Regions from separate parts of the Achromobacter xylosoxidans genome, predicted to be linked through region 1. Evidence: riboswitches for the same ligand, from Rfam matches in the RefSeq annotation. Region 1 holds a riboswitch; the other holds the start of a gene.
What was found. A riboswitch is a leader RNA that binds a small molecule or an ion and turns the genes downstream of it on or off. The one in region 1 is predicted to bind manganese.
Positions count from the first base shown of each region.

Region 2: it holds a riboswitch for manganese, as region 1 does, so the genes downstream of both, IAG39_RS26185 (sodium:calcium antiporter) here and mntP (manganese efflux pump MntP) in region 1, are expected to answer to the same signal.

Region 1 is NZ_CP061008.1:5,359,741-5,367,965, reverse strand. It holds gene IAG39_RS24865 (FecR domain-containing protein) at 1-766, shown strand, start outside; gene IAG39_RS24860 (TonB-dependent siderophore receptor) at 833-3,271, shown strand; gene IAG39_RS24855 (CopD family copper resistance protein) at 3,356-3,799, shown strand; gene IAG39_RS24850 (DUF6389 family protein) at 3,822-4,271, opposite strand; yybP-ykoY riboswitch at 4,394-4,583, shown strand; gene mntP (manganese efflux pump MntP) at 4,591-5,163, shown strand; gene IAG39_RS24840 (LysR substrate-binding domain-containing protein) at 5,205-6,155, opposite strand; gene IAG39_RS24835 (D-serine ammonia-lyase) at 6,250-7,569, shown strand; gene IAG39_RS24830 (hypothetical protein) at 7,635-8,225, opposite strand, start outside.
Region 2 is NZ_CP061008.1:5,634,559-5,642,783, reverse strand. It holds gene IAG39_RS26195 (hypothetical protein) at 1-394, shown strand, start outside; gene IAG39_RS26190 (aminopeptidase P N-terminal domain-containing protein) at 411-1,754, opposite strand; yybP-ykoY riboswitch at 1,876-2,114, shown strand; gene IAG39_RS26185 (sodium:calcium antiporter) at 2,122-3,126, shown strand; gene IAG39_RS26180 (hypothetical protein) at 3,236-3,535, opposite strand; gene IAG39_RS26175 (hypothetical protein) at 3,564-3,914, shown strand; gene mgtA (magnesium-translocating P-type ATPase) at 4,336-7,134, shown strand; gene IAG39_RS26165 (porin) at 7,187-8,225, shown strand, end outside.

The sequences.
Region 1 (8,225 bases):
ACGGCCGCGCTCGTCCGCCCGCCGCGCCGCGCTGGGCAAGCTGCTGGTGCTGATCGGCGCCGGAGGCGCCATCGGCTACGCGCAGGTCGATGAAGCCTGGCGCGGCTGGGTGGCCCAATACCGCACGGCTGTCGGCGCCCGGCGCGAGGTGCTGCTGGCGGACCATAGCCGCGTGGTGCTCAATGCCGCCACCGCCATGGACGTCTTGTTCGATGCCCAGCAGCGGCTGATCGCGCTGCACGGCGGCGAAATCCTGATCGAAACCGCGCCGGACCCGCAACAGGACGTTCGGCCGTTCATCGTGCGCACCCGCGAAGGCAGCATCACCGCGTTGGGTACGCGCTTCGTGGTCAGGCGCGACGACGGCGTATCGGCGGTACAGGTGCTGGAAGGCGCCGTGCGCGTGGCGCTCCCGGGCGCTTCGGCGGATGCCGCGCGCATCGTGCCCGCCGGCATGGGCCTGCGCTTTGGCGGCGGCCAGATCGATGACGCCCAAGCGCTGACCGGCGATCCCTCCGCCTGGCAGCGCGGCATGCTGCAGGTCGACGGCATGCCCTTGAATGAATTCCTGCGTGAACTCCAGCGCTACCGCGCGGGCTGGATCGATTGCGCGCCCGAAGTGGCGCATCTGCCCATTTCCGGCGCTTTCCCGCTGGCCGAACCCGACCGGGTGCTGGTCACGGTGGCGGACACCCTGCAACTCGGCCTGCGCTACCGCACCCGCTACTGGGTGTCGCTGGTGCCGCGCGGCGAGACTATTTTGTAACGGCGACTAGCACTTTGCGCGTCTTATCTGGCTACGAGGGTAAGACCAACATCTGGAGTGCATGTCATGCCCCGTCAGCTTTCCCCGTTGCGCGCAAGCGTCTCCTTCCCAGTCTTGCTCGCGGCAGGCGCATTCGCGCTACCTCTGGCCGGGTTGATAGCGCCCGCCCAGGCGCAGACCCAGGCGGGGCAGGTGAGCGTGGCCGTCGAGCCTGGGCCGCTCAGCGCGGCGCTTTCGGCCTATGCTGCCCAGGCCGGCGTTCTGCTGTCGTTCGATCCCGCCCTGACGCGCGATCTCCAATCGCCTGGGCTACGCGGCAGTTTCGGCTTCGAGGAAGGGTTGCGCCAGTTGCTGGCCGGTAGCGGCCTGGAACCGGCGCGGCGCGCCGATGGCGGCTACACGCTGCGCAGATTGCCGCAGGGCGAAGTCACCGCCTTGCCCGCAGTGACCGTCACCGGCGCTGGCGACGAAGGCCCCTCCGAAGGGACGGGCTCCTATACCGTGCCGGCAACAAGCGCCGCCACCCGCATGCCGCTGTCGCTGCGTGAAACCCCGCAATCCATCAGCGTCGTCACGCGACAGCAGATGGACGACCAGAATCTGAACACGCTGGACGAGGTGATGCGCCAGACGCCCGGCATCGCCGTCGAGCGGCTGGATGAGCGCGTGCAATTCACCTCGCGCGGTTTTGCGCTGAACACCATGCTCGACGGCGTGCCCACGCTGTCGTTCAAGACGCCGTCGGCCGAGGCGGGCATGATCAACACCGCCATCTACGACCGGGTGGAAGTCGTGCGCGGCGCCGCCGGCCTGCTCAACGGCGTGGGCGAGCCGGGTGGTTCGGTGAATCTGGTGCGCAAGCGTCCCACGTCGGAGTTCGCCGGACACGTCACCGGTGGCGTCGGCCGCTGGAACAGCTACAACGCCGAAGCCGATCTGGGCGGCCCGCTGAACAGCGCCGGCACGCTGCGCGGCCGGGTGGTCGCCGCCCGCACCGCGGGCGACAGCTTCATTGACTACAAGAAGCGGTCCGACGATGTCTTCTACGGCATCCTCGAGGCCGACATCCTGCCCAGCACCACCGTCAGCCTCGGCTACGAGCACCAGAAGACCGCCATCGACGGCGCGAACTTCGGCCAGGCGCCGCTGTTCTACAGCGACGGCACGCGCACGAACTTTCCCCGGTCCTTCAATCCCGTGACGCCATGGAGCCAATGGGACATGTATACGGACCGGATATTCGCGACCTTGGACCATCGCTTCGGCAGCGGCTGGCACGTCAAGATGGACGCCAGCCGCTTGAAAAACGAAAGAAAGGCCGCCTGGGGCTACGTCCTCGCGTATCAGCCCGTCGATCCGTCCGGCGCTTCCACTATCGAATTGCGCGACAACCCGGCAAGCTCCACCAACAAGTCCTTCGATATCTACGCCGAAGGGCCGTTCCAGGCATTCGGCAGGGAGCACCGGGCCGTCCTGGGACTGAGCTACAACCGCTACACCAGCGAACTCAACCTGAACTCGGCGAACCCCGCTGGCTGGGACCGCCGGCGCGTGAATCTCTACGATCTGCGCGACGTGCCGCGGCCCGCCATGCCCTACACCTTCTACGACACCTTCCTGGACGCGAAGGAGACCGCCATCTACGGTTCCGCGCGCCTGAAGATGGCCGAGCCGGTGTCGCTGATCCTGGGCGCCCGGACCACCTGGTACGAAGAAAACTCTTCGGCCTATAACGGCCCCGCCAACACCTGGACCCACAACCCCACCGCAAAGGAAAATGGCGTCTTCACGCCCTATGCCGGCGTGGTCGTGGACCTGAGCAAGGATTATTCGGCTTACGCCAGCTACACCCGGATATTCATACCCACCACCTCGCGTGACGCCAGCAACGTGGTGTTGCCGCCGCAAACCGGTCAAAACTATGAAATCGGTTTGAAGGGCGAACATCTGGACGGCAAGCTGAACACAAGCTTCGCGATATTCCGCACCCAGGAGGAAAACGTTGCGGTGGAGGATCCGTCCAGCCCGCCGCTGCCGGACGGGAGCACTCCCTACCGCGCCGTCAAAGGCGCGCGCAGCAAGGGGTTCGAGTTGACCGCGTCCGGCGAAGTGGCGCCTGGCCTGCAGCTGATGGGCGGCTATACCTACTTTGCCAAGCGCGACGCCGAGGGCGCATTGCTGCTGCCGAGCACGCCCCAGCGGCTGTTCCGCCTGGCTGCCAGCTACAGGCTGCCGGGCGAGTGGAACAAGCTCACGATCGGCGGCAACGTCAGCTACCAGAGCAGCATCTACTACGACGAAGCCGGCGGACTAGGACGCGCCAGCCAGGGCGGCGTCACGCTGTTTGGCCTGATGGCGCGCTATGACTTCAACAGGCATGTGTCCGCGTCCGTCAATGTGGAAAACCTGACCGACAAGTATTACTACAGCGGCCTGGGGGGCTACAACGGCTACAACTACGGCACGCCCAGGAACGTCTGGATGAAGGTGAGCTACAAGTTCTGAGCGGGGGGCGTTTGATGTTTGTCATGTTGCAGCGCATGGCGCGGATGAGACAATCCCGACTGATGGCCATTCCCATTCGCAGCCATGAACACCTACCCCTTGCTGCTCATCCTGCATCTGCTTGCCGCCTTCCTGTTCGTCGGCACCGTCACCTTCGAGGTGCTGTTCCTGGAACCGGTGCACAAGCGCCTGCCGCCCGACGTGCGCCGCGCGCTGGGCAGCCAGCTGGCGCCGCGCGTGCGGGCCGTGCTGCCGTGGTCGGTCGTGGTGCTCTACCTGGCCGGCCTGGGCTTGGCCTGGCAATACCGCGGCGCGCTCGCCGATCCATTCGCTTCGTCCTTCGGCGTCCTGCTGTCGCTGAAGATCGCGCTGGCCTTGAGCGTGCTGCTCCATGTCGCGACCGCCTTGACGCTCGCGCGCCGCAAGCGCCTGACCGGCGCATTGAGCAGGCGCATGCACATCAGCGTGTTCTGCCACATGGTGCTGATCGTGGTGCTGGCGAAGGCGATGTTCCACGTGGCCTGGTGAGTGCGCGGCCCATGCCGCGGCGCTACGCCGGTAGTGCGAGCGGTTCCAGCGTTCCGTAGCCTTCCTCCCCGTACACCAGCCCCGGCAGCGGCGAACGGCCATGGCCGCTGGTTTCCCACAGTTCCGCCACCCATTGCATCGCGGTATCGACGATGACGTCCTGTACGTTGAAACCGGCTTCGTCCGACGCGAACAGCGGCACTTCGGGTTCGATGCCGTCTTCCGTGTGGCGCACGTCGAACAGGTAGCGGTGGCCTTCGATGGCCTTGTTGAGCACGAACAGGTCCGGGCCTTCCAGGCTGGCCACCACCGAAAACGTACCTTCGCCGTCCTGATCGGGGAACACCACGAAATGGATTTCGCGCGCCTTGGGCGGCAGGGCGGCGATCAGCGCCGTCAGAGTGGCGCGCGCCGCGGCGTCGTGGGCGCGCAGGATGCGCAGCAGTTCGGCGATGTATTCGGATTGGGTCATGTGCGTGTCCTGATCATTCCCGCCGGGGCGATGGCAGCATCGCCAGACAGGCGTTCGCGTGGAGCTGGGAATCCACAAGGACTAGTGGTGTAACACACGGATCGGCAGGCTCTGCTAGACTGCCCTTACTCTTTGGGGAGTAGCCTCCTTGCAGCCCGGCCAGCCAAGGTCCGGTCCGCAGGGGCTTGCGTCAACATTCTTGGCTTCCTCGGCCATGGCGCAAGCGGCATCCATGCTTGGCGAGACCACGGATTTTTCGCGCGACGCCGGGCGGCGCGGGAGATCCGTGCCGTTTCCGCCCAGCAGGATCACGACTCCAATGAATCCCATCGCCATCATCGTTCTCGCGTTCGCCATGTCCACGGATGCGTTCGCCGCGGCCATCAGCAAAGGCGCCGCGCTATACAAACCCCGATTCCCGGAAGCCCTGCGCACAGGGCTGATCTTCGGCGTGATCGAAGCCATCACGCCGGTGATAGGTTGGGGACTGGGCTCGGTCGCGGCCAAGTACGTGGTTGCCTGGGATCATTGGATCGCGTTCGCGATGCTCTGTATTCTGGGTTTGCTGATGATACGCAACGGCCTCAAGGAAGAGGAGGAGGACGCCGCGCCCGTCACCCGCCATTCCTTCTGGCTGCTGGCGGCAACGGGCCTGGCCACCAGCATCGACGCCATGGCGGTCGGCGTGGGGTTGGCGTTCGTGGACGTGAACATCGTGGTGGCGGCCATTGCCATTGGCCTGGCGACTACCTTGATGGTGACGATAGGCGTGATGCTGGGGCGGGTGTTGGGCAGCGTCGCCGGGAAGCGGGCCGAGATCCTGGGCGGTATCGCGCTGATCGGGATAGGCGCGGCGATACTTTATGAACATTTGAGCGCCGCGGCGGTTTGATGTCGCGCGGCGGCGTCGCTCGCCGGTTCCACGGCGTGTCCTTACCCGCGCGAGTCCCCGATCAAGGCGGACCGCGCGCTGTCGAAGCTGCGGCATTCGGATTTCAACCACTCGGAAAAGATCCGGGTGCGCCGCTCATCAGGCCGGCGTGACAGCAATACGTAGCGCGCCGGCGCGGGCGTGTGCTTGCCGAACACGTCGACCAGCCGCCCGCTGCGGATCTCGTCATAGACCATCGCGCTGCGCCCGATCGCCACGCCCTGGTGATTCAGCGCGGCGCCAATGGCAAGGCTGGCCAGGTTGAACTGCGGCCCGTCCAGATGGCGCACCCAGCCCGGCTGGTGCGCTTGCATCCAGGTGCGCCATTCGATGAACTCCGCGGCGCCAGCCCAAGGCGAGGCGTCGTGCAGGAACTCGACGCCATCGAGCGATTTGCCGGCGCGAAACTTGGGGTGGGCCGCAAGGTATTCGGGCGTTGCGACCACCAGCAGATACTCGTCCAGCAAGGCGTCCGCCTGCAAATCGCTGTAATGCGCCGGGTCGTAGCGGATGGCGATGTCTATGTCTTCCTCCTCCATCAGCTTGCGGTCCAGCGGCTGGAACTCCGCCTTCAGCCGCACCGATATGTCCGGCTGCAAGCGATGGAATTCCGTCAGGCGCGGCATCAGCCATTGCAGCGCGAACGAGGGCAGGCAATTGACCTGCAGCGTTGACGCCGGCAAGCCCAGCCGCTCGATCTCTTGTTGGATGTCGCCCAGCGCGCGGCTGACCGTCGAGTACAGCGACTCGCCCTTGGACGTGAACGTCAGGCCGCGTTGTTGACGAACAAACAGCAGGTAGCCCAGGCGGTCTTCCAACTGCCGGATCTGCTGGCTTACCGCGCTTTGCGTGAGGTTCATGGCTGCCGCAGCCCTGGTAAAGCTGAGATGACGGCCGGCCATGTCAAAACAGCGCAGGGCGCCCAGCAGTGTCGAGTCGAAATGGGCTGGCATAAGTCACGCTAATGGCTGCAGTAGAAATGATCGCTATTCTTGCATGCTGGCGGCATCTACGATTCGCGCTGAACCATCAACCTGCAAGTTCATGATGACCGCCAATTTCGATCCTCAGCTATTAGAAAATCTTCAATCAAGAACGCCTTTGCTATGGCTCAACCCCGAAAGGGGCGGACCCATGCCAGGATCCGCCCCGTCCCTGACCCTGATCGACGAGGCGGAAAGCCGTCTGGCGCGTTGCGCGCCGCTGCTGGCTACGCTCTTTCCCGAGCTCGCGGCCGCGAATGGGCATATCGAGTCCCGGCTGATGGCTGCCGGGCCGTTGCAACAGGCGCTGGGCGGCGGCTGCGCCTCGGGCAGCTGGTACCTCAAGCGCGATGACGAGCTGCCCGTCGCAGGCTCCATCAAGGCGCGCGGCGGATTTCATGAAGTGCTGGCCATTGCCGAGACGATCGCGCAGGAGCACGGGCTGCTGCAGGATGCGTCAACGGACAGGCGCATCCTGGCCACGCCGCGGGCTCGCGCCGTGTTCAGCCGGTATGCCGTGACCGTGGGCAGCACCGGCAACCTGGGCATGAGCATCGGCGTCATGGCCGCCGCGCTGGGATTCGATGCCGTGGTGCATATGTCCGCCGATGCCAAGGAATGGAAGAAGGACCGGCTGCGCCAACGCGGCGTGCGCGTGGTGGAACACGACGGCGACTACGCCGAGGCCGTCGCAGCCGGGCGGGCGCAGGCGCTGGCCGCGCCCCGCAGCCATTTCGTCGACGACGAGCAATCCGAGCTGCTGTTCTTCGGCTATGCCGCGGCGGCGCGCGGACTGGCGCGGCAATTGGTGGAAGCGGGGCGCGTGGTCGATGCAGCGCACCCGCTGTTCGTGTATATCCCCTGCGGCGTCGGCGGCGCACCGGGTGGCATCAGTCATGGCCTGAAGGCTTTGTTCGGGACTCACGTGCATTGCTTCTTCGCCGAGCCCGTCGCCTCACCGTGCTTTCTGGTGCAGTTGGCGTCGGGAGCGGACACTCCCGTGTCGGTGTACGACATCGGCCTGGACAACCGGACCGAGGCAGACGGCCTGGCCGTCGGCCAGGCATCCGAGCTGGTGGCCGCGCTGATGAAGCCACAGCTGGGCGGCGTCTTCACCGTGTCCGATGACGAGCTCTACCTGAACCTGATTGCGCTGAAAGACACCCTGGGCGTCGAGGTCGAACCATCGGCCGCCGCCGCGGTTTCCGGTCCGGGCTGGTTGGATTCAGCCGCCGGCCGCGCGTATGTCCAGGGCATGGATATGTCCGAAGCCACGCACGTCATCTGGGCCACGGGCGGGTCGCTGGTGCCCGCGGAGGCGTTGCGCGGCTTCCAGGAACACGCCAGGGGACTCAGCCGCGCCGGTGCGGCCCTTGACCCGTGATTCCAGGCGGCGCCGGCCGCTTTCGACCGCATGGTTTTTCGCGCACGGCAAGCCCGTGCGCTCCGTCAGTTGTTGACCAGATACGCCTGCCCGTCCGGCTTCAGATAAGGCGTCAAGGCCTTGAACGGCACGCTGGCATGGGGGCCCAGGCAAGCGCCCGACGCGTGCCCGACTCCGGACACGGACAGGCTCAGCGCGCCGGGCGCCTGCACGCCCAGCGCCAGATAGTCGGGCCAGAGGTTCGCGCAGTCTTCCAGATTGGGCCGATCCCCGGACTGTTGGGCGGCGGTGCCCGACTTGACCGCCTGTTGCACCAGCGCGAGCAGGGCGGGACTCTTTTCCCCGCCGAAGCTGCGCTTGCCCGGCACGTACGCGTCGAACACGCGATTCCAGTCCAGGTATTCGCCGCGCAGCAGATCGTAGGTGTAGGGTTCGAAGTGGTTGTAGGGATGCGCGCCGCCGCAGTCCAGGCTGCCCGATTCGGTCACCGTCATCAGCGCGCGCGACAGCCAGGTGACGTGCACGGCCTCTTCATCGAATCCGCCCAGCGTGCCGGCGCCCGGATTGCCGCTGGTGTAGGCCGAGGCCATGCAAGCCAGCGCGCCCAGGCTCTTCTGCCAATGGCGTTGTTCGAGCAGATAGTTCGTGCGCTGCAG
Region 2 (8,225 bases), 270 kb from region 1:
CGGATTGCTGGCCTGCCTGTTCGGAGCGGTGGGGGCGCATTGGTGGTATCTGGGACGCCGCCATGCCTGGCTGGTGACCGCATACACGCTGATCAGCCTGTTCTGCGCTATCAGCTTCTACCCCGTCTGGTACGACAACCCCGCCTTCTTCCTGGTGTTCATTCCCATGGTCGACGGGTTCATCGAGAGCGCGGTGTTCTCGCTGATGCCGGACGAGAAATTCGACCGCCTCTACAACGAGGGCCTGGGCCGGCCGACCCGGACCGGCTGGGGTCCGGTGCTGGTCGCGATCCTGGCCTGCCTGGTCGGCGCCATCGTGTCCATGTTCGCCATCGCCATGGTGGTGGTCTACACCTGGATCGCCATGGGCTGGCTGGACGGCTACGTCTTTTAGCGCCAGCCCGGCGCGCCTACTCGCGCATCAGCGCTTCGATCTCGCCGGCCTGCACCGGCACGCCGCGGGTGATGAGTTCACAGCCTTCGTCCGTGACCAGCGCGTCGTCCTCGGTGCGGATGCCGATGTTCCAGTAGGCCTCGGGCACGTCGTCTGCGGGCCGCACGTAGATGCCGGGCTCGATCGTCAGCATCATGCCCGGTTCCAGCTGGCGCCAGGGGCGTTCGGCGCCCTGGGTCGGGCCAGGCTGGCGGTAGTCGCCCACATCGTGCACGTCCAGGCCCAGCCAGTGGCCGGTGCGGTGCATGTAGAAGCGGCTGTAGTCGCCGGATTCCAGCACCCCATCCAGCGAGCCTTTCAAGAGTTTCAGGTCCAGCATGCCTTGCGCCAGCACGCGCAGGGCGGCCTGATGGCCGTCGTTGAAGCTGCGGCCGGGCGCCGTGGCCTGGGCGGCGGCATCCTGCGCGGCCACCGTCAGGTCGTACAGCGCGCGCTGCGGACCGCTGTAGCGGCCGTTCACCGGAAACGTGCGGGTGATGTCGCTGGCGTAGCTGTCGACCTCGCAGCCCGCGTCGATCAGCACCAGGTCGCCGTCGCGCAACACGGCTTCGCCGGCCGGGTAGTGCAGCACGCAGGCGTTGGCGCCGGCGGCCACGATGCTGTTGTAGGCCACCGACTGCGCGCCGTGCCGGCGGAATTCGTACAGCAGTTCGGCCTCGATCTCGTACTCGCGCATGCCGGGGCGGGCGACGCGCATGGCGCGCACGTGGGCGCCGGCCGAGATCTTGGCCGCGCGCCGCATTGCCGCGATTTCCGTGGCGTCCTTGATCAGCCGCATCTCGGCCAGCAGCGGCCGGATGTCCTGTTGGCGCGCAGGCGGCGCATGGCCGCCGCGGCTGGCCTCGCGCGCCGCGGTCAGCCAGCGGTGCAGGCGTCCGTCGCTGCGCTTGTCGCCGGCCAGGGGCGCGTACAAGGTGGCATGGTCCTGCAGCAGCGCGGGCATCAGTTCGTCCAGCGCATCGAGCGGATGGGCGTCGTCGAAACCGAAATGCGCCGCGGCGGCCTCGGGGCCGAAGCGCTTGCCCTCCCAGATTTCATGTTCGATGTGGCGCGGGCGGCAGAAGAGCACGGCGCGGTCGGTCGCGCCCGCGGTCAGCACCAGCCAGGCGCCGGGTTCGGTGAATCCGGTCAGATAGAAGAAATCGCTGTCGTGCCGATAGGGATATTCCGCGTCGCGGTTGCGGGTGGCTTCCTGGGCGGTCGCCAGTATGGCGATGCCGCCGCCTGCGGCGCGCATCTGCGCCATCAGGCGTTGGCGCCGCGCGGCGTAAGGGGCGATGTCGTCGGGAGGCAGGCTCATGGCGGACTGGGCGTGAAGCCCGGCAGGGTGAGGATGCCGTTTACTTTACCTGCCATCCCCGGGTTGCGACAGCCCGCAAGGGGCGCGCGGAATTCGCTGGACCGCGCGGGGCAAGCTGCTACAATCGCGGCTCTGTCATTGGGGAGTAGCCATCCTTTGTCCCCACAAAGGAGCTAGCGTCAACAGACTTGGTGGTTCAGCGCTGCGCAGCAGCCGCTAGAACTCCATGGCGCTAGTAGCGGTATCCATGCACGGCGGCATCGCCGCATGGATCAGCCAGGCGAGACCTTTGGCCGCGTTGCGTTCACCCCAGCCGGGCGAGCCGCGACGTCGCGCCAATTGGTTTCTGCTCGTCCGGCTCGCCTATATGTTTCTCACTCTGTTCCTGTTTTTCCTGTCAGCGGCAGTGATCTACTTCGCCTGCGAGTTCTTCGTGAACGGCGTCGAATGGGTCGGCCATCGCTTCCAGCTGGGCGCCACCGCCACCGGCACCGTGCTCGCCGCGTTCGGCACGGCCTTGCCGGAAAGCGCCGTGACTTTCATGGCCGTCGTGTTTGGCGAAACCCCCGAGCAAAAAGACATAGGCGTCGGCGCCGCCATGGGCGGCCCGCTGGTGCTCGCGACGCTGGCGTACGCGGTGGTCGGCCTGGCTTTGTGGCGCGCGCGCCGCGGACGCGCCACGCAGGCGGACTGTATCAACGCGGACCAGCGCCGGCTGGCCCGCGACCAGGCCTGGTTCATGGGCATCTTCATCTTCAAGGTGGGCCTGGGCCTGTTGGCCTTTGCCTGGAAGCCCTGGTTGGGCATCCTGTTTCTGGCCACCTACGGCCTTTACGTCAAGCGCGAACTCAGCAACGACGAGGAAAGCCTGGCCAGCGAAGACCTCGAGCCACTGAAGCTGCGCCCGCGCGACGAGGATCCGAGCATGTTCTGGGCGGTCACGCAGACGATACTGGCGCTGGTCGTGATCGCCGGGGCATCGCATGTGTTCGTGAACCAGATCGAGCTGCTGGGCGTGGCCATGGGCGCGTCGCCTCATGTGGCCGCGCTGTTGCTGGCGCCGGTGGCGACCGAGCTGCCGGAAATCATGAACGCGCTGATCTGGGTGCGCCAGGGCAAGGAACGGCTGGCGCTGGCCAACATTTCGGGCGCCATGATGATCCAGGCGACCATTCCCAGCGCGCTGGGCATCTTCATGACGCCCTGGCTGCTGGACGCTCCCTTGCTGGCGGCGGGCCTCTTCACGATGCTGTCGATCAGCCTCTTGTGGCTGCGTTTCCGCCGTTCGGTCATGAGCGTGCCGGCGTTGTCGGCGGTGGGCGGACTGTATGCCGTGTTCGCCGCCTATTTGGGCTGGCACTTCTACGCTTGACAGTGCGTTGCGCGCGGGGCCTCGGCCCCCGCGGTTTTTTCCACATTCAGGCCCGATTTGGCCCCAAAAGCCTTGTCCATAAGTGGAAACCCGCGTAAACTTCTGCCCGTTATCCATCCCAGGAGCAGTCTTCGTGAATACCGATTCCGGCGAAAGTTGTCGATCTTGCATCGACGTCGCTGTTTAACAGGTCCACGCAGAACTCCGTCTGCCGCAGCCTGTTGAACAGGTTGCGGTTGTATCCCAAGCTCCAGGCGCAAGCCCGGACAATCGCGCAAGCCAGCGGCTTGCCGGGAAACTCCCCAACGTAAACCGCCAGAACCGCCGCAATCCGCAGCGTCAGCGTTCGTGCACGTTTGTCGTGCCTGTCCGCCGAACGCAGCGCGGGCGCGCGCGTATTCGCGATCACGCTCCCCATTCTTGCAATGGAGGTCGTTATGCGTTTCTTCGACTTGTTCCTACGCCGCGCCGGCGTGGACCGCGCCACCGCCCTGGGCCGCCGCCGCGGCACTTCGCGTCTGACGGTCATCTGTCCGCGCGACGAGCTGGGCGCCTTGCGCAAGCAGATCTGCCTGGACTTCAGCGCCGCCGGCCTGGACGTCTCGCAGGTGCAGATCGACCAGGGTCGGGATCCTGGCATGGCATCCGCCTGCATCACCGTCAATTGTCCCCCGGAATTGCGGGGCGAACTGATGTCGCAGGCGCGCCGCCTGAGCGCCAATCCCGCCGTGCGCCACGTGCACTTCGGCACGCAAGCCACGCCGGCCACGCAGGCTGCGCTGGCCTGAAGCCGCCCTTTCTTCCACAGGAGAGATCATGCCTAGTGCCTTAGACCCCGAGCCTCGATTGCGCCCAGTGCGCGGCGCCGGCATGCCTGTCTGACCTGTCTCCTCGCTGCGAGCCGACAGGCAGGATAGTCATCCTGGCCCGTACGGAGTCCGCAGCCAAGAATCGCCGGCCTGGCCCACGTCGCGTGCGCCTCTGCCGCCGGTACCGATTCCTCCGCTAGCTCCCATCCGTTTTCCGCACCCGGCGCATTTCATGCGATCCGGATACCGGCAACATTGCCCCGGCGCCTGCGCACGCCTGTACGCGGCGGTTTGACGGCTTTCTGCGCGAAAGCCGCGGACCGCTGCCGCCTGCGCGCAGCCGCCAGCGGGCAGGGTCGTCCGTGTCTCCAAGAACTACACGTACAACCGGAGCACTCCGATGTTCAAGTTTCTCAAGTCCTTCTTTACGTCGGCGGCGGGCCTGCGCCATAGCGCAAGACATTTCCGCCGTTCGCCCATGCCCGAGCGCGGCGCCACGACGGCCGCCGCGTCCTCCGATACCGCGCGCCATGCCAACCGCCAGATGCTGGACCTGTCGCGCATGGGCTTCGGCGCCTTGTTCGCCCTGTTCGGCAGCAGCCGCGGCGGACTGTCGGAGGCCCAGGCCCAGACCGCGCGCGAACGCTACGGCGCCAACGAGGTCGACCACGAAAAGCCGCTGTCCTGGTACACGCATCTCTGGCTGTCCTATCGCAATCCGTTCAACCTGCTTTTGACCGCGCTGGCGGCGCTGTCCTGGCTCACCGACGTGCGCATGGCCGAACCCGACGACCAGTCCTGGACGGCGGTATTCATCATCGGCGCAATGGTGCTCATCTCCACTGTGTTGCGGTTTGCGCAGGAGCAGCGCTCCAATCGCGCCGCCGAGGCGCTCAAGGCCATGGTGCAGAACACCGCCACGGTGCTACGCAGCGACCCGGCAGCCGACGCCGAGGGCGACGCCCGCCGATTCTTCGGCGTGGCGCTGCATGTCAGCGGATCGCGCCAGGTCGAGGTGCCGCTGGCGGAGCTGGTGCCGGGCGACGTGGTGCTGCTGTCCGCGGGCGACATGATTCCCGCCGACTGCCGCATCCTGAATGCCAAGGACCTGTTCGTTGCGCAGGCCGCGCTGACGGGCGAATCGCTGCCGGTCGAAAAGTACGCCACGCAGCGCAGCGAGACCGCCAACGCGCTGGAACTTGAGAACATGGCCTTCATGGGCACCAACGTGGTCAGCGGCTCGGGCAGCGCCCTGGTGGTGGCCACTGGCTCGCGCAGCTACTTCGGCCAGTTGGCCGGACGCGTCACGCAGACCAGCCGCGCGCCGACCCAGTTCCAGCAAGGCATCAACCGCGTGAGCTGGGTGCTGATCCGCTTCATGCTGGTCATGGCGCCCATCGTCATGCTGATCAACGGTTTCACCAAGGGCGACTGGATGGAAGCGCTACTGTTCGCGCTAGCCATCGCCGTGGGCCTGACGCCTGAAATGCTGCCCATGATCGTCACGGCCACCCTGGCCAAGGGCGCCGTGCGCATGTCGCGCCGCAAGGTCGTGGTCAAGCGGCTGGACGCCATCCAGAACCTGGGGGCGATGAACGTGCTGTGCACCGACAAGACCGGCACCCTGACCCAGGACCGCATCGTGTTGGAGCGGCACACCGATGTGTACGGCGCCAGCAGCGACGACGTGCTGGCCTACGCCTATCTCAACAGCTACTACCAGACCGGCCTGAAGAACCTGCTGGATGTGGCGGTGCTGCAGCACGCCGAGGTCGAGCGCAAGCTGGATCTGGCGGCGAAGTACCGCAAGGTCGACGAGATTCCCTTCGACTTTTCCCGGCGCCGCATGTCGGTGGTGGTCAACGAGACCGAGAACGGCCGCGAGCATCACGAATTGATCTGCAAGGGCGCGCTGGAGGAGATGCTGGCGGTTTGCACCCGCCTGCGTGTGGGCCACGAAGAGCATCTGCTGACCGCTGCCCGCCGGGCCGACATCCGCCGGGTGACGGCGGACCTGAACCGCGACGGCCTGCGCGTCATCGCGGTCGGCGTCAAGGAAATGCCGCCCACCCAGCAAACCTACGGCGTGGCCGACGAGTCCGATCTGGTGCTGGTCGGGTACATGGCTTTCCTGGATCCTCCCAAGGAATCCACCGCTCCCGCGCTCAAGGCGCTCAAGGATTCCGGCATCGAGGTGAAGGTGCTGACCGGCGACGTGGAGCTGGTGACGCAGAAGGTCTGCCGCGAGGTGGATTTCGAGGTGCGCAAGGTCTACCTGGGCGCCGATATCGAAGCGATGGACGAGGCGCAACTGGCCGCCGCGGTGCGCGAGGCCAATGTGTTCGCGCGGCTCACGCCGGCCCACAAGGAGCGCATCGTGCGCAGCCTCCGGGCCCAGGGCAACACCGTGGGCTTCATGGGCGACGGCATCAACGACGCGCCAGCCCTGCGGGCGGCGGACGTGGGCATCTCCGTGGATTCCGCGGTCGATATCTCGAAAGAGGCCGCGGACATCATCCTGCTGGAAAAGAGCCTGATGGTGCTGGAGGACGGCGTCATCGAAGGCCGCAAAACCTTCTGCAACATGCTCAAGTACCTGAAGATGACGGCTAGCTCGAACTTCGGCAATGTCTTCTCGGTGCTGGTGGCCAGCGCCTTCCTGCCGTTCCTGCCGATGCTGCCCATTCATCTGCTGGTGCAGAACCTGATGTACGACATTTCCCAGACCGCCATTCCGTTTGACAACGTCGACGAAGAACTCTTGAAGCAACCCCAGCAATGGGACCCCGATGGCCTGGGCCGTTTCATGGTGTTTTTCGGTCCGATAAGCTCCGTGTTCGATATCGCCACCTATGCGCTCATGTGGTACATCTTCCAGGCCAACTCCGCGGAACACCAGACGCTGTTCCAATCGGGCTGGTTCGTCGAAGGCCTGTTGTCGCAGACGCTCATCGTCCATATGATCCGCACGCGCAAGATCCCGTTCCTGCAAAGCCGCGCCGCGTGGCCGCTGATGGGCATGACCCTGATGGTGGTGACGATGGGGCTGCTGCTGCCGTTTTCGCCCTTGGCCGAGTACCTCCAGCTGCAGCCGCTGCCATGGAGCTACTTCCCCTGGCTGGTCGGCATCCTGTTGGCCTACTGCACGCTGACGCAGTTGCTGAAGGGAATCTGGGTCCGCCGCTACGGTTGGCAATAAGTCGATAAGGCCCGCGGCGGTCGCAAGCCCGCCGCGCAATCAGGAGAAACGCATGAGAATCGCTACTTTTGCCGCGCTGATGGCAGTGGGCCTGGCCCTTCCCCTGGCGGCGCGTAGCGCCGAGACCGGGCAGGGGCTGTCGCTGTACGGCGTGGTGGACGCGGGGGTGGCCGTCACCACGGTCTCGGGGCAGGGCAGCCACAGCGGTCTGCTCAATGGCGGACTGACCGATTCGCTATGGGGAATGACGGGAGCGGAAGACATGGGCGGGGGCTGGAGCGCCAGGTTCCAGCTGGAAAGCGGCTTCGATCCTTCGTCGGGCAAGCGGGCCGACGACGACCGCTTCTTCAATTACGCCGCCTGGGTCGGCCTGGGACATGACAGCTTCGGCGACCTGCGGCTGGGGCGCCAGCACACCATAGGCCAAGTCTACGGCAATTCCCTGGAAATCGCGTCCTGGAAGGAAATGGGCATGGGCGCCACCTTCAAGGCGTCCGACAACTACCAGTTCAGCAACCTGGTCAATTACTACACGCCTGTCTGGGGCGGTTTCCAGGCCGGCATCGGTTACTCCTTCGACGCCGACGACCGCAACCAGTTCAAAACGGCCAACAACAACCGCGCGCTCAGCCTCGGCCTGAAATATGAGGACGGACCCTTGCTGGCGATCGCCACCTGGGACCAACTGCGCCTGGCCGACGCCCCGCCGGGCAGCAATGGACGGCCGCAAGCGGTGCAGCTGGGCGCCTCCTATGACTTCGAGGTGCTGAAGCTGTCCCTGGCATGGTCGCGCCAGCGCAACGGCGATGTCGGGCTGGACGGGGGCGATCCGGACGGGCTGGGCATGGGCCTGGGGCCGGCTGCCTTCGTGCGCGGCGGCACGGTCGATGCCTGGCTGGTCGGGGCCAGCGTGCCGGTCGGACCCGGCGCCGTGCTGGTGCAATGGTCGCTGGCGCACCCGGACTGGCATTGGGACAACGGCATGACGGCGCGCAATGCGCAGGTGATGACGCTGGGCTATACCTACAGCCTGTCTGCGCGCACGACGCTCTATGCCTTCGCCGGCTATGCGTCGAACTACACGCTGGACG